Regions from separate parts of the Candidatus Pelagibacter sp. HIMB1485 genome, predicted to be linked through region 1. Evidence: riboswitches for the same ligand, from Rfam matches in the RefSeq annotation. Region 1 holds a riboswitch; the other holds the start of a gene.
The links. Region 1 has a riboswitch for glycine ahead of gcvT (glycine cleavage system aminomethyltransferase GcvT). Riboswitches for the same ligand answer to the same signal wherever they lie in the genome.

Region 1 (3,437 bases):
GAGTTATCAAATTGAAAGTGGAGATGAGATTAATCTAATCTCAACAAATAAATCAGTTTATGGATATTTAGCATTTGGTGGAGAATTAGATTTAAAATTTCAATGGAATAGTTGTTCGATAAATACCAAGGCAAATATTGGATCAAATAATGGAAAAAAATTAGAGAACGGTCAAAAAGTAAATATCTTAAATATTAATTCAGACCAAAGTAAAAAAAAGACTAATTATATAAATTCTAAAGTTGAAAATATTAGAGTAATAAAAGGACCAAACTTTGATTATTTTTCTGAGGAAGGAAAAAAGATATTTTTTGAAAAAGAATTTTCTGTATCAAAACTTTCAGACAGAATGGGAATGAGGTTAGAAGGTCCAAAAATTGAAAATATTGTAAATACCAATATTAAATCAGAAGGTTTGTTAAAAGGGGTCATTCAGGTACCAGCAGATGGAAACCCAATTATCATGCTTTCAGACCACGGAACCATAGGAGGGTATCCAAAAATTGGTGTAGTAGCTAGTGTTGATTATGATCGTTTAGTACAAATATCACCTGGCTCAAAAATCAAATTTAAAGAGATAAATTTATCTAATGCTGAAACTTTGTTTAAATTATATGAGATGGACACTCTGAACTTACTTAATCAAATATAATGAATATTATTAGAAAACTTCCTGGACCCTTCTTAGTATTTCTAGGTGCATGTAGTCTTAGTTTTGGAGGTTTGATTGTTAAGTCATTTGAAGGAGCAACTCTTTGGCAAATATTATTTTGGAGAACAGTATTCTTCCTAATTGTTATTAGCTTGTATTTAACTTTAACTTATAAGAAACAAGTATTTAGATCCTTTTATAATTTAGGATTTCCTGGTTTCTTTGGTGGATTTATTTTATCACTTGGTTTTAGTGGTTATGTGTTCGCGATGTATAACACAACAGTTGCTAATGCTAATTTTATTATTCAAACACAAACAATTTTTTTAGCAATATTTGGTTACTTTTTTTTAAAAGAAAAAATTTCAACAATTACTCTTACTTCAATAATTCTTGCAATTTCAGGAATACTTTTAATGGTTGGAAGTTCTTTATCTCCAGGTCAAATGTCTGGAAATATTGCAGCTTTCATAATGCCAATATCCTTTGCTACATTAATTTTGGTAGTAAGAAAATATCCAACTGTTGATATGGTTCCTGCTCAATTTGTTGCAGGTGTTTTTGCGTTGTTAATAGGTTTCCTAATGTCAGAAAAAATAATGATATCTCCTAATGATATTTTTTTAGGATTTTTAGCTGGGTTTTTACAATTAGGATTAGGTTTTATATTTATTACTATTGGTGCTCAACGAACGCCATCAGCAATGGTTGGAATCATAATGCTAACAGAAGCTGTACTAGGTCCTTTATGGGCATGGATGTTTATAAATGAACAACCACCTTTCATTGTTATAATTGGAGGATCAATAGTTATTTTTGCAGTTTTACTTCAATTTTACAATTTATATACCTCAGAAAAAAAAGCGATCTAATAACATTTGACATTAAACCGTATTTATTAGAATATTTGTTAACGGGAGAGATCACAAACTTTGTGACACCGAAGGAGCAACCGCCCAGGAAACTCTCAGGTAAAAGGACCGTATTATATTAACTCTGGAAAGAGATTGAGTTCTCGCCGAAGGAGTAAAACTCTCAGGCAAAAATACAGATGGGTACGACAGAGTTAGTATGGGAAAAAAAACATCTTTAAACAAACTTCATCAAGATAACCAAGCTAAATTTGTGGAATTTGCTGGATATGAAATGCCCATACAATACAGTAAAGGGATTGTTGAAGAGCATAAATTCACAAGATCAAATGCAGGTATTTTTGATGTGTCTCATATGGGTCAATTATTTATTCATGGTGGAGAGGACTTAACTGCTGATCTTGAAAAAATTTTTCCACTTGATTTAAAAAATTTGAAACAAAACTGTTCTAAATATAGTTTTTTAATGAACGATAGTGCTGGAATTCATGATGATTTGATAATCACTAAAATTGAAAAAGGATATTTAATTATTTTAAACGCAGCATGCAAAGATAATGATTTTAAAATTTTATCAAATTTACTAAAAAACAAATATGAAATGGTTCTTGATGATCAACGATCATTAATTGCAATTCAAGGTCCAAAGTCAGTTGAGATTTTAAATGACATAATAGAAGGTGTTGAAAAACTTAATTTTATGACAGGGAACTGGTTTGATTATAAAGATCAAAAAGCTTTTGTTACAAGGTCTGGTTATACTGGAGAGGATGGTTTTGAAGTATCTATTAATAACGATTTAGCTGAAGGATTTACTCAGAATTTGATGGAAAAAGGAGCACAACTTATAGGACTTGGGGCAAGAGATACCTTGAGATTAGAGGCTGGATTGTGCTTATATGGACATGAACTTGATACTGAAAAAACACCAATTGAAGCAAACTTAAAGTGGGCGATTTCTAAAGAGAGAGTTTCAAATGGTGGATTTGTTGGTTCTGATAAAATTATGAAAGAAATACAAGAAGGTACCTCTAAAATTAGAATTGGGATTAAGCCAGAAGGAAGATTGATTGCTAGAGAAAAAACTAAAATCTTTGATGAGTCAGAAAAACTTATTGGCGAGGTTACCAGTGGAACTTTTGGTCCGAGTGTAAATGGCCCAATAGCAATGGGCTACATTGATAAAGAGTTTTCTAAAGTCGATACAAAAATTTTACTTGAAGTAAGAGGAAAAAAACATCCTGCAAGTGTTTGTGGGTTACCATTTTATAAAAAAAGTTACGTGAAAGGAGCAAACAAATGAGTGAAGTTAAATTTTCAAAAGAGCACGAGTGGATTACAGTGGAAGGCGATGTTGCTACCATTGGAATTACAAAACATGCAACAGAAATGTTAGGAGATATTGTTTTTGCTGAGTTACCTGAAAAAGGTTCAAGCGTTGAAAAAGACGGAACAGCAGGAGTTGTTGAGTCAACTAAAGCTGCAAGTGATGTTTATACTCCAGTAAGTGGTGAAGTAGTAGATACCAACCAAGCCATAGTAGATGATCCTGCTAAGATTAACGAAGACCCTGAGGGATCAGCTTGGTTTTTTAAACTTAAATTAAAAGATAGTTCAGAAATGGACAGCTTAATGAACAAAGAAGAATATGATAAATTTGCAAAGGAGAGTGCTAGCTAATGTTACATAATTCACAAAAAGACTTTTTAAAAAGACACATTGGCCCTTCAGAAGAAGATCAAAATAAGATGCTGAAGGAGCTTAATTATAATTCATTAGACGATTTAATTAAAAGTACAGTTCCAGAAAAGATACAATTGAAAGATGGATTAAATATAGGAGAGTCTAATTCTGAGTATGAAGCATTAAGAAAACTGAAAGCGATTTCAAAAAAAAATCAAATTTATTCAAAT
Region 2 (3,437 bases), on a different contig from region 1:
CCATTTTGAAGTTTTCATGTCACCTTTTTTAATCATCGGACCAGCTTCCATAGAGGTGTGCATTTCATCACCAGTTCTGTCTAGAAAACCTGTATTTATAAAGAAAACTCTATTTTTTAACGATCTAATGCACTCTTTTAAATTAGCTGAAGTTCTTCTTTCTTCATCCATTATTCCAATCTTGCAGGTATATTTTGGCAAACCTAAAACTTCTTCAACTTTTGAGAAAAGCAAATCAGTAAATGCAGTTTCATCTGGTCCATGCATTTTTGGTTTAACGATATAAATAGAACCAGTTCTTGAATTAGTTTTTTTCTTAATATCATGAAGGGCTGCAGCTGTAGTAATGAATGCATCCATTATTCCTTCTGGAACTTCACTACCATCTTTTAAAATTATTGATGGATTAGTCATTAAGTGACCAACATTTCTAACTAGCAGCAAACTTCTTCCATGAAGCTTTAAACCTTTTCCATCTTTTGAAATATAGCTTCTATTAGGATTAAGTTTTCTTTCATATAATTTTCCTTCTTTTTCAAATTTTGATTTTAGATCACCTTTCATCAGACCTAGCCAATTTCTATAACAAACAATTTTATCTTCTGCATCTACAGCAGCTACACTATCTTCGTTATCACATATAGTTGACACCGCAGATTCTAAAATTATGTCACTAATCCCAGCATGATCTTGTTGAGCTGCAAAAGCTCTTGAGTCTTTTAAAATTTCTATATGTAAATTGTTATTTTTTAAAATTATAGCAGACGGGTTGTCAGCTTCACCCCTATGGCCAATAAACTTATTCTCATCTAACAAATCATAAATATCAGCACCTTTTAAAGCTTTAAATTTTCCATACTTAACCGCAAAACTTGTAATTTTTTGCCAACTCAATCCTGCTAATGGAAAATATTTATCTAAAAAATCTCTTCCATATTTTATTACCATCTCACCTCTTAATGGGTCGTATCTTTCAGATACACTATCTTCTGATTGTTCAATTACATCTGTTCCATACAGACTATCGTACAAGCTCATCCATCTAGCATTAGCAGCATTTAATGCATATCTCGCATTCATTACTGGTACAACAAGTTGAGGTCCAGCAATACTTGTTATTTCCTCATCAACATTTTGAGTTGATATTTCAAAATCGTCACCTTCTTCTTTCAAATAACCAATTTCTGTTAAAAATTTTTTATATTCTGACAAATTAAATTCATTTCCCTTATTTTTTATATGCCAATTGTCTATTTGTTTTTGTAAGTCTTCTCTAAATTTTATTAATTCTTTATTTTTAGGTGCTAATTCATTGACTGTTTTCTCGAACCCTAACCAAAAATTATCAACAGATAGATCTGTTTCTTTTAATAGCTCGTCGCTAATAAATTGAGAAAGTTTTTCAGATACTTTTAAAGTATTTATATTTATATATTTTTCTTGCATATCACCTAAATTACCCCATCTGTATTTTTGCCTGAGAGTTTTGCTCCTTCGGCGGAATTAATTCTCTTTCCAGAGTGTTATGCAACTATCGGTCCTTTTTACCTGAGAGTTTCCGGGGTGGTTGCTCCTTCGGTGCTAAATCTATTAGTCTCTCCCGACAGCAAAATATGTATCTTCTTCTAGAAAAGAGTCAATTAATAACAATTACACTTTAAATTAAATATCATTTTATTGCCTTTTTTATGAATTAACCATCCGCTATAACCATATTATGAAAAATTATCTTAATTTTGAAACTGAGATTAAAGATTTAGAGACAGAATTGGAAAAATTAAAAGATCCCTATAATCAAGAGGGATTGTCAGAAGTAGATACGCAAAAAATTTCAAAAACACAAGTTGAGTTAGATCAAAAATTAAATGATATATATTCAAACCTAGATCCATGGCAAACCACCATGGTTGCAAGACATGAAGACAGACCAAAGTCTAAATTTTTCATAGATAATTTATTCGAAGATTTTATTTCTCTATCTGGAGACCGTTATTATGGCGAAGATAAATCTGTACTTACAGGTTTTGCAAAATTCAATGGTTATTCGGTTTTGGTTATTGGCCAAGAAAAGGGTGATGATTTAGATAGTAGAATCGAAAGAAATTTTGGGATGATGCGACCTGAGGGTTATAGAAAAACTATTCGATTAATGAATTTAGCAAATAAATTTAAAATTCCAATTATCTCTTTTATAGATACGCCAGGCGCTTATCCTGGTGTAGGTGCAGAGGAAAGAGGTCAAGCTGAGGCAATAGCAAAATCAATTGAATGTTGCATGGAACTTAAGGTGCCAACTATTGCAATAATTATAGGTGAAGGTGGCTCAGGTGGTGCGATTGCATTAGCATCGTCTAACAAAGTTATCATGCTAGAAAATGCTATTTATTCAGTTATATCTCCTGAAGGCTGTGCAACTATATTGTGGAGAGATCCAAAAAAAATGCTTGATGCAGCAAAAGCAATGAAGCTTTCTGCAAAAGATTTATTTAAATTAAAAGTTATTGATGAAATAATCCCAGAACCTTTAGGTGGTGCTCACAGGGATAGAGACCTGATATTAGACAATGTTAGAAAATCTATTTCTAAAAATTTAGATCAATATAAAGAAATGACGTCAGAAGATATAACGAATGAAAGAAAAAATAAATTTTTAAAAATTGGAAGAAATGATGGTTTTATGAACAATGTAGAAGATTTAAGCAATTTGATTATTAAGAAAAATAATTTTGATAATATTTTCAAATCAAAAAAATTATTATTTGGTATTGGTGCAGGTTTATTATTTTTAGTTTCCTTATTTTTTCTTTTTTAAGAATTACAAAGCTCCATGGCAATGTTTAAACTTCTTGCCTGATCCACAGAAGCAAGGTTCATTTCTTCCCATTTTTTTGGTTTGTGGTTTTGGATTTACTCTTTCCTCATTGGAAGGTCTTTCTTCTGTTATAACTTTTAAATTCATTAAAATTGTAACGTAGTCTAACTTTAGTTTTTCTAATAAATTTGAAAATAAATCAAAAGCTTCTTTTTTATATTCAACTAAAGGATCTCTTTGACCGTAAGATCTTAATCCAATTACTTGTCTAAGTTGTTCTAAATATTGTATATGTGATTTCCAATTCAAATCTATTGTTTGCAAAAATATTCTTTTTTCAATTTCTTTGGCATGCTGCTCGTTTAGAACTTTAATTCTTTCATTACGTGTCTCATTAAATTTTGAAGATATTTGCTCTTTTAGTTCATTATCTTTTGCAGAAATCAAACTTTCAAGTTCAGTATCATTAAAACTTTTCCCAACAATTTGCCTAACTTTGTTGTTAAATTCATTACTTTTTGGATTAGATAAATTTTGAATTTTTAATTTTATCAAATCTTCTGATATTTCTTTTAAAAATTCGTCGGAATAATCGAAAATATTTTCACTATTCATTGCGTTCTTT

Region 2: linked by a shared signal. The riboswitch ahead of ACTTA4_RS02040 (malate synthase G) and the one ahead of gcvT (glycine cleavage system aminomethyltransferase GcvT) in region 1 are both predicted to bind glycine.

Annotation. Positions count from the first base shown of each region.
Region 1 covers NZ_JBNAIN010000002.1:604,041-607,477, forward strand. Annotated here, with positions in the region: gene ACTTA4_RS05595 (biotin-dependent carboxyltransferase family protein) at 1-652, shown strand, start outside; gene ACTTA4_RS05600 (DMT family transporter) at 652-1,524, shown strand; glycine riboswitch at 1,556-1,645, shown strand; gene gcvT (glycine cleavage system aminomethyltransferase GcvT) at 1,724-2,827, shown strand; gene gcvH (glycine cleavage system protein GcvH) at 2,824-3,204, shown strand; gene gcvP (aminomethyl-transferring glycine dehydrogenase) at 3,204-3,437, shown strand, end outside.
Region 2 covers NZ_JBNAIN010000001.1:382,784-386,220, forward strand. Annotated here, with positions in the region: gene ACTTA4_RS02040 (malate synthase G) at 1-1,446, opposite strand, end outside; glycine riboswitch at 1,526-1,613, opposite strand; gene ACTTA4_RS02045 (acetyl-CoA carboxylase carboxyltransferase subunit alpha) at 1,718-2,812, shown strand; gene secA (preprotein translocase subunit SecA) at 2,816-3,437, opposite strand, start outside.